Regions from separate parts of the Caballeronia sp. J97 genome, predicted to be linked through region 2. Evidence: riboswitches for the same ligand, from Rfam matches in the RefSeq annotation. Region 2 holds a riboswitch; the other holds the start of a gene.

What was found. A riboswitch is a leader RNA that binds a small molecule or an ion and turns the genes downstream of it on or off. The one in region 2 is predicted to bind thiamine pyrophosphate.
Region 1: another riboswitch for thiamine pyrophosphate. It lies ahead of U4Y90_RS28695 (FAD-dependent oxidoreductase); the one in region 2 lies ahead of thiC (phosphomethylpyrimidine synthase ThiC).

The regions. Positions count from the first base shown of each region.
Region 1 covers NZ_CAJMZL010000030.1:25,593-33,422, reverse strand. Annotated here, with positions in the region: gene U4Y90_RS28720 (glutamate synthase-related protein) at 1-144, shown strand, start outside; gene U4Y90_RS28715 (glutamate synthase subunit beta) at 227-1,693, shown strand; gene U4Y90_RS28710 (DUF1828 domain-containing protein) at 1,756-2,628, opposite strand; gene U4Y90_RS28705 (hypothetical protein) at 2,543-3,151, opposite strand; gene U4Y90_RS28700 (ABC transporter ATP-binding protein/permease) at 3,167-4,909, opposite strand; TPP riboswitch at 5,142-5,266, shown strand; gene U4Y90_RS28695 (FAD-dependent oxidoreductase) at 5,454-6,602, shown strand; gene thiS (sulfur carrier protein ThiS) at 6,619-6,816, shown strand; gene U4Y90_RS28685 (thiazole synthase) at 6,840-7,646, shown strand; gene thiE (thiamine phosphate synthase) at 7,643-7,830, shown strand, end outside.
Region 2 covers NZ_CAJMZL010000001.1:440,595-448,424, forward strand. Annotated here, with positions in the region: gene U4Y90_RS02100 (entericidin A/B family lipoprotein) at 1-120, shown strand, start outside; gene U4Y90_RS02105 (DUF4397 domain-containing protein) at 303-1,085, opposite strand; gene U4Y90_RS02110 (EamA family transporter) at 1,422-2,363, opposite strand; TPP riboswitch at 2,606-2,746, shown strand; gene thiC (phosphomethylpyrimidine synthase ThiC) at 2,885-4,816, shown strand; gene U4Y90_RS02120 (glycine zipper 2TM domain-containing protein) at 5,109-5,288, shown strand; gene U4Y90_RS02125 (hypothetical protein) at 5,501-6,046, shown strand; gene U4Y90_RS02130 (hypothetical protein) at 6,321-6,449, shown strand; gene U4Y90_RS02135 (L-lactate permease) at 6,679-7,830, shown strand, end outside.

The DNA.
Region 1 (7,830 bases), on a different contig from region 2:
TTCACCGGCTCGCCGCGTGCGAAGTCGCTGCTCGAGAACTGGGACTCGGCTCGCCGTCAGTTCGTCAAGGTGTTCCCGACCGAGTACAAGCGCGCGCTCACCGAGCTCGGCGCGAAGAAGGGCAAGGAAGCGGTCGCGGCGTAAAGCCCGGTCTCACAAGTCATAGAAAGGCTCTCCGGTGCGCGTGCATCGGAGAGCGCGATCCTCACCAAATACAGAGAAAGAAATGGGCAAGGCAACCGGTTTTCTCGAGTTCGAACGCCGCCACGAGGCGTACGAAGCACCGCTGACCCGCGTCAAGCATTACAAGGAATTCGTCGCCGCGCTGACCGATGAAGACGCGAAGATTCAAGGCGCGCGCTGCATGGACTGCGGCATTCCGTTCTGCAACAACGGCTGCCCGGTCAACAACATCATTCCGGACTTCAACGATCTCGTGTTCCAGCAAGACTGGAAGAGCGCGATCAACGTGCTGCACTCGACCAACAACTTCCCGGAATTCACGGGCCGCATCTGCCCGGCGCCGTGCGAGGCGGCGTGCACGCTCGGCATCAACGACGATCCGGTCGGCATCAAGTCGATCGAGCACGCGATCATCGACAAGGCTTTCACGGAAGGCTGGGTCGTGCCGCAGCCGCCGAAGCACAAGACGGGCAAGAAGGTCGCCGTCGTCGGTTCGGGCCCTGCCGGTCTCGCGGCCGCGCAGCAGCTGGCGCGCGCGGGTCATGAAGTCGTCGTCTTCGAGAAGAACGATCGCATCGGCGGTCTGCTGCGCTACGGCATCCCCGACTTCAAGCTGGAGAAATGGCTGATCGACCGCCGCATGCGTCAGATGGAAGCGGAAGGCGTGTCGTTCCGCACCAACGTGTTCATTGGCAAGGATGCGCTGCCGGACTACATCGCGAATACGGCGAAGGAAACGATCACGCCGGACGAGCTGAAGGAACAGTTCGATGCGGTCGTGATCGCGGGCGGTTCGGAAACGCCGCGCGACCTGCCGGTGCCGGGCCGCGAGCTCGAAGGCATCTATTACGCGATGGAATTCCTGCCGCAGCAGAACAAGGTCAACGCGGGCGACAAGCTCTCGTACCAGTTGCTCGCGAAGGGCAAGCATGTCGTCGTGATCGGCGGCGGCGATACGGGTTCGGATTGCGTGGGCACGTCGAACCGTCATGGCGCGAAGGACGTGACGCAGTTCGAGTTGCTCGCGCAACCGCCCGAGGAAGAGAACAAGCCGCTCGTGTGGCCGTACTGGCCGATCAAGCTGCGCACGTCGTCGTCGCATGAAGAAGGTTGCGAGCGCGACTGGTCGGTCGCGACGAAGCGCTTCGAAGGCAAGAACGGCAAGGTCGAGAAGCTGATCGCGGTGCGCGTCGAGTGGAAGGGCGGCAAGATGCAGGAAGTGCCGAACTCCGAATTCGAACTGAAGGCGGATCTCGTGCTGCTCGCGATGGGCTTCACGCAACCGGTTTCGCCGGTGCTGGATGCGTTCGGCGTCGAGAAGGATGCGCGCGGCAACGTGCGCGCCGCGACCGAGGGCGACAAGGCGTATTACACGTCGGTGGACAAGGTGTTCACGGCGGGCGACATGCGGCGCGGTCAGTCGCTGGTCGTCTGGGCGATTCGGGAAGGACGCCAGTGCGCGCGGTCGGTGGATGCGTATCTGATGGGATCGAGCGAGTTGCCGCGGTAACGGTCCGGCGCGTCATGAAAGCGAAAAGGCCACGCGAATTGCGTGGCCTTTTTGTTTCGGACTCAGGCGACGCGCATCCGGTGGCGAATCTTCTTTTCGAGCGCGATTTTTGCATCGATCGAGTCGACCATGTCGTTCGCGGCATTCATGAGTCGGCGCAGGTCGACACTAGGAATTGCGCTGGCATCTTGAAAGACCACGATCGAGTCGAAGCGCTCGATGTACTGGTCTATGTGTTGCAGCACGATGGTCGCGGTGCGCGCGCGTTCCTGATTCGGAACGCCGAATACGAATAGCGGCGTTTGCGAGCCTTTCAGAAAAAAGTCGATTGGATAATCGGCCGCATGGGGGACTTCCGGCGCCCGGTAGTTTTCGATGACACTTTCGGCGCCGACGATTTCCGTGAGATTCAGCTTGAGATCGTCGAAGAAGGTCGATGCAACGCGTGCTTTGCTCCAGCTTCTGAGATCGTTGACCCGGAGCAGCGCTTGTCCATAACGCAAAAGCGAAATGCCGAGAAGCGGCTCATCCGTTTCCGACACTATCTGGCCGTCGTCGGCGAGCCGTGCGCCATACTCGGACAGCATCTTGTCGAGCAGTACGCGCCTCGGACCGCGCATCAAGGCAGAAGTATCCGAATCGTATGAGATGCGCATCAACGTAGCGCCGGCGTCTTCGAGACGCCAGCCGCCCATTGTCTGCCGCAGCCACACGGTCACGTAATCGCCGTCGGGCTCGAGCAATGGCATGGAAAGCCGCAGGGCGTCGCCGTCTCGCGCGACTTCGAGTTCGGAACACCACGATTCGCACAGCAGCCGCTTCACCGCCTCGGGTGTGTCGTGCACCATGTCAGAACTCGAGCTCGGGTTGAAATGGGTTGAATGCGTGCGGTGCGATTTCGAAATCCCTGCAGAGCGAATCGAACGCGCTTTCAACGGAATTGTAGTGTGAGACGGGCTCGGCGTATCCGTCCGCATCGAGTCCGGCTTCGATATAGCGATGTGTGGCGAGATGCCTGTGACAGCCAGCCGGAACCTTCGTACGCTCGACGATGTTTCTATGCGGATGATACGGGCCGTTATAACGGACCAGGACGAGTGTCGCTTCGGGCGACCAGACCCGCGCGAGTCCCACCGAGTACACGGTTTCGTTGGTTTCTGAAATGCGCACGAAGAGTCGATATGCCTGCGTGGCATCGCGAGCGTCGTGAAGCGTGAAATTCTTCTCCCGATGTCCGCCCTTGCGCACCCATCGCGCGCGCGGGTTGACGATCACCTTCGGCGCACGACGCATTGCATCGAGATCGTCGTCGGTCAAGAGTTCGAGGTCCATCTGCAGTCTAGAGTGACGAAGATCCGACAGTCTAGGACGCGACAAGTCGATCAGATCAACCGCAACGACAAATAGGAAAAACCGCACCGATGATTGCTCAGGGGTGCGGTTTATCGATCGAATCACGGAGCGAAAAAAGCTTCAAACCTCGGCCATCGCCCTCTCGATCTCGATCTTGTAATCGTGGAACATCGCCACCGACTCGCGATGCGCCACGCTCAGGATCGCCGCCTTCGGCAGCCGCTCGACGAGCGTGTTGTAGATATGCAGCTCGTTCTCGGCATCGAGCGCGCTGGTGGCTTCATCGAGGAACGCGAAGTCCGGCTTGTGCAGCAGCACGCGCGCCGCAGCGAGCCGCTGCTGTTCGCCCGGCGACAGGCTCCGCGCCCAATGCGCGCTTTCCTCCAGCCGATCCACATAAGCTTCGAGATTGCACAGACGCAGCACTTCACGCGATTCGTCGTCGCCGAACGTGCCGCCAGGCGAGGGATACGCAAGCGCCGCGCGCAGCGTGCCGATCGGCAGATAGCTCATCTGCGGGATGAACATCATCTTCGCGTCGACGGGGGCGTCGATCGTGCCGTCGCCGAACGGCCACAAGCCCGCGAGCGCGCGCATCAGCGTGCTCTTGCCCGATCCCGAAGGACCGACGACCAGCCAGCGCGATCCCGGTTCGATCGACACATTCGCCACGCGCGAAAGCGGCGTGCCGTTGGGCAGCGCGAGCATGAGGCCTTTTGTGGTGAGCGACGGCGTGCTCGTGAAATGCAGGTTGATGCCGCCGTGCTCCGTCGCCGGCGACGTTTCCTCGCGGATGTGCGTCGAGCGCATCACGCGCTTGAATTCGCGAAGACGATTGACGGTGGCGCGCCATTCGACCAACGTCGAATAACTGTTGATGAACCAGGAAAACGAATCGCTGACAGTGCCGAACGCCGATGAAATCTGCATCAGCACGCCGAACGAAAACGCGCCCGCGAAGTAGCGCGGCGCGGCGACCATGATCGGAAAGATGATCGCGATCTGTCCGTAGAAGGAAAGCACGAAGGTCATGCGCTTCGTGTACTTCATGATCATCCACCAGTTGTCGCGGATGCGCTGGAAGATGGTCTTCGCGTTCGCGGTTTCGGTGGCGATGCCGTCGTAGAACGCGATCTGCTCGGCGTTCTCGCGCACGCGGATCAGGCCGAAACGGAAATCCGCCTCGACCTTCTGCTGCTGATAGTTGATCGACACGAGCGGATGGCCGACCTTCTGGATGATCAGCGAGCCGAGAATCGCATAGAGCGCGGCGGCCCACACCATGTAGCCCGGAATCGTGATCGGCGTGCCGCCGAGCGAGAAGGTCAGCGCGCCCGCGATGGTCCAGAGAATCGTGATGAAGGTGACGAGCGTGACGAGCGTCGAAAGCAGGTCGAGGGACAGCGAAAGCGTCGTGGTGGCGAAAGACTGCAGGTCGTCGGAAATACGCTGGTCGGGGTTGTCGGCCAGGCGGTCGCGCTCGATGCGGTAAAACGCCTTGTCCCCGAGCCATTGCTCGAGAAACCTGTTGGTGAGCCATTGCCGCCAGCGGAACGCGAGCATCTGCCGCAGATATCGCCCGTACACAGCGAGCAGGATGTACGCGAACGCGAGGCCCGTGAAGATCAGCAGCAGATGCGGAAAGTCCTTGACGTTCTTGTTCTGCAGCGCGTTGTAGAAATCCGCGTTCCAGCTGTTGAGCCGGACGTTGATCCACACGACCGTCATGTTGATCGCGATGATCGCCACGAGCAGGCCCCAGGCGATTCCGCGCTCCTCCGACACCCAGTAGGGCTTGATGAGGCTCCAGGCCGAGACTTCGTCGGCTTTCTGCTGCGTGCTTTCGGTACGAGTGTTGATCATGAGTTTCCTGCTGATGCGTCTTCGAGGCGCCCGATTGTTCCGTCCGCGGCCGGGCCGCGCGCGGCCTTGTCCGGCCCGGCAAATTGTTCCGGGGTTCTCTTAACGCTCACTTAATTTCGCGCAATCGTTCGGAGAACCATGTTCGCGGCATTGTGCCAGAGTGCCGCCGCGCACGATAAAAGGCGGGCAATCCCGGTTTGCAGCCGCTTCGCCTTTCATGTTTTAATGGTCCTCGACGAAACAGGGGTGCTTCGCGTGCATCGGCGGCCGGAACGGTCGGCAGCGCGGCGAGGCTGAGAGAGACCCTTTGCACCCGATCCGGGTAATACCGGCGAGGGAAGTTTCCGGAGAACGCGCGATCCTCGCGCCATTCCTCCAGTCTCTTCCAGTACTTTCTTTCCGCCCGGCGCGTTTCATTCGATGTCGGGGCCGGTCTCTCCGCTGATTTCGTCCTTGTGATGTGGCGCCGCGCCAGCACGGTCGAGATCGCGTACTTCGTCTCCTTCGTGCGGTGCAGCGCCACGCGTACGGAGACATCGAATTGATCAAGAGAATCGAACAGGGCGCCGTGCGCGGGCCGGATTTCGCAGTCATCGGCGGCGGGCTCGTCGGGCGGCTCGTCGCCTGGCAACTCGCGGGCACGGGCCACGACGTCGCGCTCTACGAACGCGGCGACGCGGCCGGCACGCAATCGGCCGCTTGGGTCGCCGCCGCCATGCTCGCGCCGCTCGCGGAAGCCGCGAGCGCGGAGCCGCTCGTCGTCGGGCTCGGAGCGGCGTCGCTGGAGCGCTGGCCGCGCATCGTCGGGCAATTGCCCGAACCGGTCTTCTTTCAGCGCAACGGCACGCTCGTCGTCTGGCACGGCGCCGATCGCGCGGAAGCGCCGCTCTTTGAGCGCCGTCTGAAGGCCAACTCCCCCGCCGATCTGCTCGATGGCGGGTTCGTCAAGCTCGCGGGCGCGCAGGTCGCGCAAGCCGAACCGGCGCTCGGGACGCGCTTCGCACAGGGCTGGCTGCTGCCGAACGAAGGGCAACTGGATAACCGCCAGGCCCTGAGCGCGCTCGCAGCCGGACTTGCGGCGCGGGGCGTGCGCACGCACTGGAATACCGCCGTCGACGCGATGCCCGATGCCCGCTGGATCATCGATTGCCGCGGTCTGGGCGGCAAGCCCGCGTGGCCCGCGCTGCGCGGCATTCGCGGCGAGGTCGCGCGCGTGCATGCGCCGGGCATCGGTCTGACGCGGCCCGTGCGGCTGCTGCATCCGCGCTACCCGCTCTATATCGCGCCGAAGCAAGACGATCTGTACGTGATCGGCGCGACGGAGGTGGAGGGCGAGGACATGTCGCCGGTGAGCGTGCGCTCGGCGCTCGAACTTCTCAGCGCCGCGTTCGCGGTGCATCCGGGCTTCGGCGAGGCGCGCATCCTGGAGTTGAACGCGCATTGCCGGCCGACCTTGCCGGATCATCGGCCGGCCATCGTCTGGGACGGAGCGCGAACCTTGCGCGTGAACGGACTGTACCGGCACGGCTTCATGATCGCGCCGGAAGTGGCGGATGCCGCGTGCCGTCTGGCCGACGCGCTCGTTTCCGGCGACGTTGCCGATGCCGACACTTTTTCCGATTTCCGCGGCGCCGCGCGCTGGCCAGAACTGCTGCACGGCGAGTTCGCCGTCGCGCCCGCGCTTTCGCAATGAGCAAGAGACAACAGACATGAACATCCACATCAATCAGCGCGCGTTCGATTTGCCCGACGCCGCCACGGTCACCGAAGCGCTCACCGCGTTCGGCGCGAAGCCGCCGTTCGCGGTCGCGTTGAACGGGCAGTTCGTCGCGCGCGGCGAGCACGCCACGAAAACGCTCGCCGCCGGCGACAAGCTCGACGTCGTGTCGCCCGTCGCGGGCGGCTGAATTCAGAACCGAAGGATCCCACCATGACCATCTCCACCGCTGACGTTCTCACGCTCTACGGCGAGACGTTTCCGAGCCGCGTGCTGCTCGGAACCTCGCGTTATCCATCGCTGCAATCGCTTTCCGACTCCATCGACGCCGCGCGGCCAGGCATGGTCACCGTCGCGCTACGGCGCCAGTCGGAGACCGGCGAGGCCGGTTTCTTCGATGTGTTGAAGCGCCACGGCGTCGCGCTCCTGCCGAACACGGCGGGCTGCCAGAGTGTCGACGAAGTGCTGACGACCGCGCACATGGCGCGCGAAGTCTTCGAGACGCCGTGGATCAAACTGGAGCTGATCGGCGACGACTACACGCTGCAGCCCGATCCGATCGGCCTCGTCGAAGCCGCGGCGAAGCTGATTCGCGAAGGTTTCAAGGTGCTGCCGTATTGCACGGAGGATCTGGTCATCGGCCGGCGCCTGCTCGATGCCGGCTGCGAGGCGCTGATGCCGTGGGGCGCGCCGATCGGCACCGGCAAGGGCGTGACCAACCCGTACGGATTGCGCACGTTGCGAGAGCGTCTGCCGGATGTGCCGCTGATCGTCGATGCCGGTCTCGGCGTTCCGTCGCATGCGTGTCAGGTCATGGAGTGGGGCTTCGACGGCGTGCTGCTCAACACGGCCGTATCGCAGGCGACTTTTCCGCCGCAGATGGCGCGCGCCTTCGCGCTCGGCGTCGAGGCGGGGCGCACCGCGTTCCTCGCCGGCCCGATGGCCGAGCGCGACAGCGCGCAGGCGAGCACGCCGGTCGTCGGCATGCCGTTCTGGCACCAGGACGGAGGCGCGGCATGAGCTTGCTGAATCGCGAAGTTTTCTGGCCGCCCGCCGATGAACTGATCGAAGTCGCCGAGCGGATTCGCGCGCGTCTGGGCGAATGGCCCGCGGCCGAAACGCGCTGGCGCATCTGCCTGACCGCGCCGGAATCGCCCAAAGCGGACGATCTGATCGTGTTCACCGAGCCGCATGACGCGGATAC
Region 2 (7,830 bases):
GCTCTACTGCTCATCGCTGGCACGGCGGCTCTCGCAGGCTGCAATACCGTTTCGGGAGCCGGTCAGGACATCTCGAAGGGTGGCCAGGCCATCACGAACTCCGCGGAGCAGCACAAGTAACACGCGAGGCGCGCCGCGATATCGCGGCGTTCCCGCTCGGGCGTTCCATAGCGTTGATGTAGTTCCCTGTCTTCCCGCCACGCTCGCGTGGCGGGATTTTTTCGTCGTCGCCCGTTGCGCGAGGCGCAAAAAAACCCGGCCGTTTCAACCCGGCCGGGCTTCGCATTTGAAGGCGCTTCAGATCACTGCGTATCGGGCAATTCCAGCGCCGGCTGCTGCGTGTTGCCGCCCTGCGCGACCAGCACGCGAATCTTCTCCGGCACCAGTTGCGATGCTGCATTCCCCGAAGGCAGCGTCGTCACGAGCCAGTCCGCGTTGTTGACGAGATCGAACGAGGCCGATCGGTAGACCGGCGTCTTCGAGCCCGGCAGCGTCGCGATGAGCTGATAGGTGCCGCCCGATACGTAGATCGAATCCTGCGTCGTCGCGGGCACGGCGTTCTTGTAGGCGACGCCCGCCATCGTCGGACTGACTGTCGAGATGTTCGTGTTCGGCGCGACGAGATAGATGTCGAGGTTCGGCGCGTTCGTCGATGCGTTGAACGCACGCACCCGCGCGCTGCCCGATAGCAGGCCCTTGTCGAACGGATCGTCGATGACCGCGATCGACGGCACGAAGCCCGCGTCCGGCAGCGCGATCACCGTGTACTCATGCCCTTTCGCCGCGTTCGAGATGCTCGTGTCGGTGGCGAGCTGCGTCGTCGTGTTGACGGCCGCGTAGGAGAAGTTGTGCTGGCCGGTGTCGATGTTCGCGAAGTTGGTCACCGCCTTGTACGCGAGGTTGGGCTGCAGGATCTTGCTGTTGTCGTAGAAGTCGACGTTCGGCCCGCTCGGAATCGCGTGGATGAAATGAACCTGCGGCTGAGTGACGCCGATTTCCTTGCCCACGTCGTCGGAGCTTCCGCCGCAAGCGGAGAGCAATGAGGCGACGGCGGCAAGCGCGGCAGCAGTGCGGATGAGCTTCATGGTTCCACCTTCCCTTATTTTGATTTGATCGACCACCTCGTCATCCGGGTCCGGACGATCCGACCTCCGCGAGACTTCGCACGCGTTTGAGTCGCCGGCCCCGATTCTTTTTCGCCTGTCGGCACGAACACACCGCCGATGGGGCGTCGGCGTTCAGCAATGGGCATGCCCCGCGATGGTGCGGTGAAGCCGCGAATAACCCGCCGAGCCTTGTGCGGCGGGTGCTTCGGATTCGTTAGAGGAATCGCTCGAGAGGTGGAAAGCGGGTTGCACGGCGCTGCGTCGTGAGATGCAGGCCGTAGTCCGGCGGAAGCGCTTGTTGCAAGAAAGGCGTGCTCAGAGGAGCCCGCGCCGCCGATAGTCGAACCAGAAGGAGAGCCCGACGGAAAGCAGAATGACGACCGTCGCGATGACGGTCCACTGCGTGACGATTTCGCCGAGCAGCAATGCTCCGAGCATCACAGCGACGACCGGATTCACATAGAGACAGCTCGTCGCGACGATCGTGCTCGTATTGCGGATCAGGAAGTTGTACGCGACATACGCGGCCATCGAACCGATCACCACGAGATAGACGAACGAAAATCCCGCGCCGACGCCGACATGCCCGAGCCGTTCGCCCGACGCGAGCGCGATGGCCGTCGCGATCAGTCCGCCCAGTCCGATTTGCAGCGCCGTCGACATCAGCAGATCGGAAGGCTGCGGCAGGCGCGTCGCCAGATGCGCGCCGCCTGCCCAGAAGATCGCGGCGCACAGGATCGCCAGCGTGCCGGCCGTGGAACTCGGCGAAGGGTCGCCGTGATTCAGCAACACGATGCCGATCAATCCGAGCGCCACCGCGAACCATTCGCCCTTCGCGACGCTGCGGCCCGCGAGCGCGGCGAAGATCGTCGCGAAGAGCGGCACCGTGGCGACCATCACGGCAGCCGTGCCGGTTCCCACCGTGCGCATGCCGTAGGCCATCATCCCGCTCGACAGCCCTTCCAGCAACGTGCCGACGATCGCCGCATTGCGCACTTCGCGCGCGCTCGGCCACGCCGCCTTGCGATGCACGGCGATCGCGAACAACCCGATGCCGGCGAACAGATTGCGCAGACCGCCGAGCATGAGCGGCGGAAACGATTCGAGCGCGAGATGGATGCCGAGATACGTCGATCCCCACACGAGATACACGACCGTCAGCGCGAGCGCGACCTGCCCTTTGAAGGAGCGCGGCGCGCGAAACGGGAAACGGTCAGGGAAGCTGAACGGCAGGCGCGGCGGAGGCAGAGCGGACATGCATTACTCCGCGACGGCTGCGCGCCGGACGATTGCAGGCAAGACCGGGGAATACGCGACGGCGGAAACCAGACTGAACGACATGACGGAACGGAGAAGTGCGATTGCGCGAGGACAGACCGCGCGATCCCCGGGAAAACCCGGAAATCCGCGGCGCCCGCCATTATGCAGTAAGCGCCGAAAGCAGTCGCACAACTTTACGAATGGTTGCCAAGACGCCACGCCCCGGTGTAACGTGTCGGCTGCTAACGCGGGGGTCCTGCGTTGCACATCGCGGTTTCGATCGTTGGTTCGACGGAATCGCTTCGTGTGGCGTGGGTGAGAAATACCCTTTGAACCTGATCTGGATAATGCCAGCGCAGGGAAGCGTTCGGGTTCCACGGTCCGCAGCATCCGCGCCACTTCTACCGAACCCGTACCTTTCCATCTCGTTCCTCCCTGTTTAGCTCCTGAATCGGCCGAGTTCGGCGGCGTTCGTCCGCGCGTCGGCAAATAAACCATCCCTACAGGAGAGACAGCACATGAATGCCAATCCGAAGTTTCTGTCCGAAAACGCTGTCGTCGATGCCGCCGCCATCGCGCCGCTGCCGAACTCGCGCAAGGTCTACGTGACCGGCTCGACGCCCGACATCCGCGTGCCGATGCGCGAGATCACGCAATCGGACACGCCCGACGGCTTCGGCGGCGAAAAGAATCCGCCGGTCTACGTGTACGACACGTCCGGCCTGTACACCGACCCGGACGCGAACATCGATATCCGCTCGGGCCTGCCCGCACTGCGCGGCGCGTGGATCGAAAAGCGTGGCGACACGGAGGAACTGAGCGGTCTGTCGAGCGATTTCGGCCGCGAGCGCGCCGCCGATCCGAAAACCGCCGAACTGCGCTTCCCCGGCCTGCATCGCAAGCCGCGCCGCGCGCTCGACGGCAAGAACGTCTCGCAGATGCATTACGCGCGACAAGGCATCGTCACGCCGGAGATGGAGTACATCGCGATTCGCGAGAATCAGCGGCGCGCCGAATATCTCGAAAGCCTGCGCAACAGCGGCCCCAACGGCGAAAAGCTCGCGAACATGATGGGCCGCCAGCATCCCGGCCAGGCCTTCGGCGCGGCTGCGTTCGGCAAGGACGCGTTGAAGGAGATCACGCCGGAATTCGTGCGCGAGGAAGTGGCGCGCGGCCGCGCGATCATCCCGGCGAACATCAATCACCCGGAAAGCGAGCCGATGATCATCGGCCGGAACTTCCTCGTGAAGATCAACGCGAACATCGGCAATTCGGCGGTGACGTCGTCGATCGGCGAGGAAGTCGACAAGATGACCTGGGCGATCCGCTGGGGCGGCGACACGGTGATGGATCTGTCGACCGGCAAGCACATTCACGAAACGCGCGAGTGGATCATCCGCAACTCGCCGGTGCCGATCGGCACGGTGCCGATCTATCAGGCGCTGGAAAAGGTCAACGGAAAGGCCGAAGACCTCACGTGGGAAATCTTCCGCGACACGCTGATCGAGCAAGCCGAGCAAGGCGTCGACTACTTCACGATCCACGCCGGCGTGCGTCTGCAATACGTGCCGCTGACCGCGAATCGCATGACGGGCATCGTGTCGCGCGGCGGCTCGATCATGGCGAAATGGTGCCTCGCGCATCACAAGGAAAGCTTCATCTACGAGCACTTCGAAGACATCTGCGAAATCATGAAGCAATACGATGTCTCGTTCTCGCTCGGCGACGGCCTGCGCCCCGGCTCCATCTACGACGCCAACGACGAAGCGCAACTGGGCGAGCTCAAGACGCTCGGCGAACTCACGCAGATCGCGTGGAAGCACGACGTGCAGGTGATGATCGAAGGCCCCGGCCACGTGCCGATGCAGCTCATCAAGGAAAACATGGACCTGCAGCTGGAATGGTGCGACGAAGCGCCGTTCTACACGCTCGGACCGCTCACGACCGACATCGCGCCGGGCTACGACCACATCACGTCCGGCATCGGCGCCGCGATGATCGGCTGGTTCGGCACCGCGATGCTCTGCTACGTCACGCCGAAGGAGCATCTCGGCCTGCCGAACAAGGACGACGTGAAGGAAGGCATCATCACCTACAAGCTCGCGGCGCACGCGGCCGATCTGGCGAAGGGTCATCCGGGCGCGCAGGTGCGCGACAACGCGCTCTCCAAGGCGCGTTTCGAGTTCCGCTGGGAAGACCAGTTCAATCTCGGCCTCGATCCGGACAAGGCGCGCGAGTTCCACGACGAAACGCTGCCGAAAGACTCCGCCAAAGTCGCGCATTTTTGCTCGATGTGCGGCCCGCACTTCTGCTCGATGAAGATCACGCAGGACGTGCGCGACTTCGCCGCGAAGCAGGGCGTCAGCGAGACCGAGGCGCTCGCCAAGGGCATGGAGACGAAGGCGATCGAGTTCGTAAAGAAGGGCTCGGAGATCTATCAGCCGACGTGATCCTTCTTGCTTGCTGACAACGGCCTGTCGCAATCCATGTGCGACAGGCCGTTTTTCCACGCGCATCGGGCGCAAAGCCTTGTCGGGCTTGAATGGGCGGTTGATCCGATCATTCGGGCATCGTTCCTGCTGACGTGCGAATGAACCGGCGAAAACCGTAGCGGCCTGGTTGGCCAACGCAGAAACGGTCGCACCGCGCCTTTCCTCGGCGCGGCCGAACCCCAGCCGATTCATCTCGTCATCGAATTGGAGAGTCGACATGAAAAACATCAAACAGATCGGCGCCGCTGCAATGGTCGTTGCGTTTCTGGGAGGATTGACCGCTTGCGGCGACATGACCACGCGTCAACGGGATACCGCCATCGGCGCCGGCGTCGGCGCGGCCGGCGGAGCGGTGATCGGCGGCAGCGCGCTTTCGACCCTGGGCGGCGCGGCGGTCGGCGGCGTCATCGGCAATCAGGTCGGCAAGTAGCGAATCAGCCATCGGGCGACGGAACGGACGCAGTTCCCCGCCCGAAACATCTCATCGTTTCATTTTTGTTACAAAAAGGCGCACTCCTAGATGTTTTGTAGCATCTCGCCGGCCGCCGCCCTCGCCTCGTTCGGCTAAGCTGTTTATTAACGGACCCTTCGCTTCGAAACCCCTCCAAGAGTCCGGCTAGCCGCAGCGCAAGGAGCCGCATCATGATTGCCGCCCGCAGTATTTCCGGACCCAGAACGGCCGCCGCCGCGCTCGCCGTCGGGCTTCTTCTCAGCGGGTGTTATTACCCTTATGGGTATCCGGCCTATCCGGCTTATCCGCCTGCTCCGGTCGTCGGCACGACCTATACGCAGCGGGAATTCGCGCTGCCCGCTTCGGGCACCGCAGCCAACACCGCGTCATCCGCGACGCTGCCGCCGCAGTATGAATACGCCGTCGGATCGCCTTACTCGGACTACTACCAGACGTACCCGTACCCTTACCCGTATTATCCGGCCGCGTACTACGGGTATCCCTATTACGGCTACGGTTACGGATATGGCTATCCGGCCGTCTCGTTCAGCTTCGGCTACTGGGGCGGCGGCGGTTGCTGCTGGGGTCACGGATGGCACGGCGGTGGCGGCGGGTGGCATGGCGGCGGGTGGCATGGCGGCGGGTGGCATGGCGGCGGGTGGCATGGCGGCGGAGGCGGATGGCACGGTGGCGGCAGCGCCTGGCATGGCGGCGGAGGCGGCGGCCACGGCCACTAACCGTTCGAGCGCGTTACACAAAACGAGACAGAAAGCCGTTTTGCGCGCCCTCACGTAACGCGGCTGCAACATTTTCTGATCGACGCACGCCGTCGCGCGTAAATTCGCCACTGTGCGCCCGCGCACTTTCCTTATCCGACAAGGCTTCGCCACTATTCGCCAGATGTTTGGCACGGTTTTGGCTATCGATCTCCCCTAATCGCGCCGCAATGCCGACGAGCGTTGCGGTTTTCGCGCTCAGCGCCGGCGCACTTTCCGTATCGGGGGATCGGACATGATGGCCTTTGTGTTTTTTCTGCTGTGGATGCTTGCCTCGCTCGGCCTTTTGACTGTGTGGGTGTTCCGCCAGACGCCATCCACCGGTCGCGACGAGCGCGCGCCGAGCGCCATCGCCGAGGGCTGATCACCCTTTTCTTCGATACTCCGCCGGCAGCGGCGACGCCCGCACGCCACGTCGCTGCCGCAATCGGCGGAGATTCAAGCCTTGACGCAGGCCGTTCGCGCCCTATTCTTAGTGTGCGCGTTATGCGTTCGCTTAAGCCTGCGACCTGCGGCTCCAGAACATCGAACTCCACGCGCATCGCGGCTTCGCATTGCGCCGCTTCGGCTCATGACAGGACGAAGGAGACTCGATGTTCCATCAGCTGCTCACCCCGATCGCCAATTCCCTTTTCGCTTCCTTCATCGTCGCCGCGCTGCCGATCATCCTCGTGCTCGTGCTGCTCGGCTGGGCGCGTCGCCCGGCGTGGCAGGCCTCGCTCGCCGGGCTGATTCTCGCGCTCGTCATCGCCGTGGCGGGCTGGCATTTCCCGGTCGGGCTCGCGCTCGACTCGGTCGCGGCCGGCGCCGTGTTCGCGTTGTGGCCCGTCATGTGGATCGTCTTCGCCGCGATCCTGCTCTACAACGTCGCGCAGCGCTCGGGGCGCTTCGAGGCTTTCCGCCTGTGGATGGTCGACAACCTGCCGAACGACCGGCGCATCGTGCTCGTCGTGATCGGCTTCTCGTTCGGCGCGCTGCTCGAAGGCATCTCGGGCTTCGGCACGCCGATCGCGATCACGAGCTCGCTGCTGATCCTGCTCGGTTTCCCGACGCTCGAAGCCCTGACGTTCACGCTGATCTTCAACACGGCGCCGGTCGCGTTCGGCGCGCTCGGGGTGCCGATCACCGTGCTCGGCGCCGTCACGCATCTGCCGACCGATGCGCTCGCGAAAATGGTCGGCCGCCAGTTGCCGTTCTTCGCGTTCTTCCTGCCCTTCTATGTGATCGGCATCTACGCGGGTTTTCGCAACATGATGCGCGTCTGGCCCGTGCTGCTCGTCTCGGGCGGCGCGTTCGCGCTGACGCAGTTCGTCACGTCGAACTACATCAGCTACGCGCTCACCGACGTGCTTTCGTCGCTCGTCTCGCTGATCCTGACGATCGCGTTCCTGCGGGTGTGGAAGCCGGTCGCGGATGAGCGCTTCGCCGTCAATGTCGAGCGCCTCGGCGACACGCGTTCGGCGATCCCGGGCGGCCAAGGATGGGTGCCGTGGATCGTCGTGTCGGTGGTCGTGATCGTGTGGACGGTGCTCAAGATCTTCCTGATCGGCGACGTCAAGGTCGCGTGGCCGGGTCTCGACAAGGCCGTGTACATCACGCTCTACAACCAGCCCTACGGCGCGATCTGGGACTTCCAGCCGCTCGCGACCGGCACCGCGATCCTGGTGGCGTCGATCATCACCGCGCTCATGGTGAAGCTGCCCGCGCGCGAATACGGCGCGGCGATCGTCGATACGTGGGTGCAG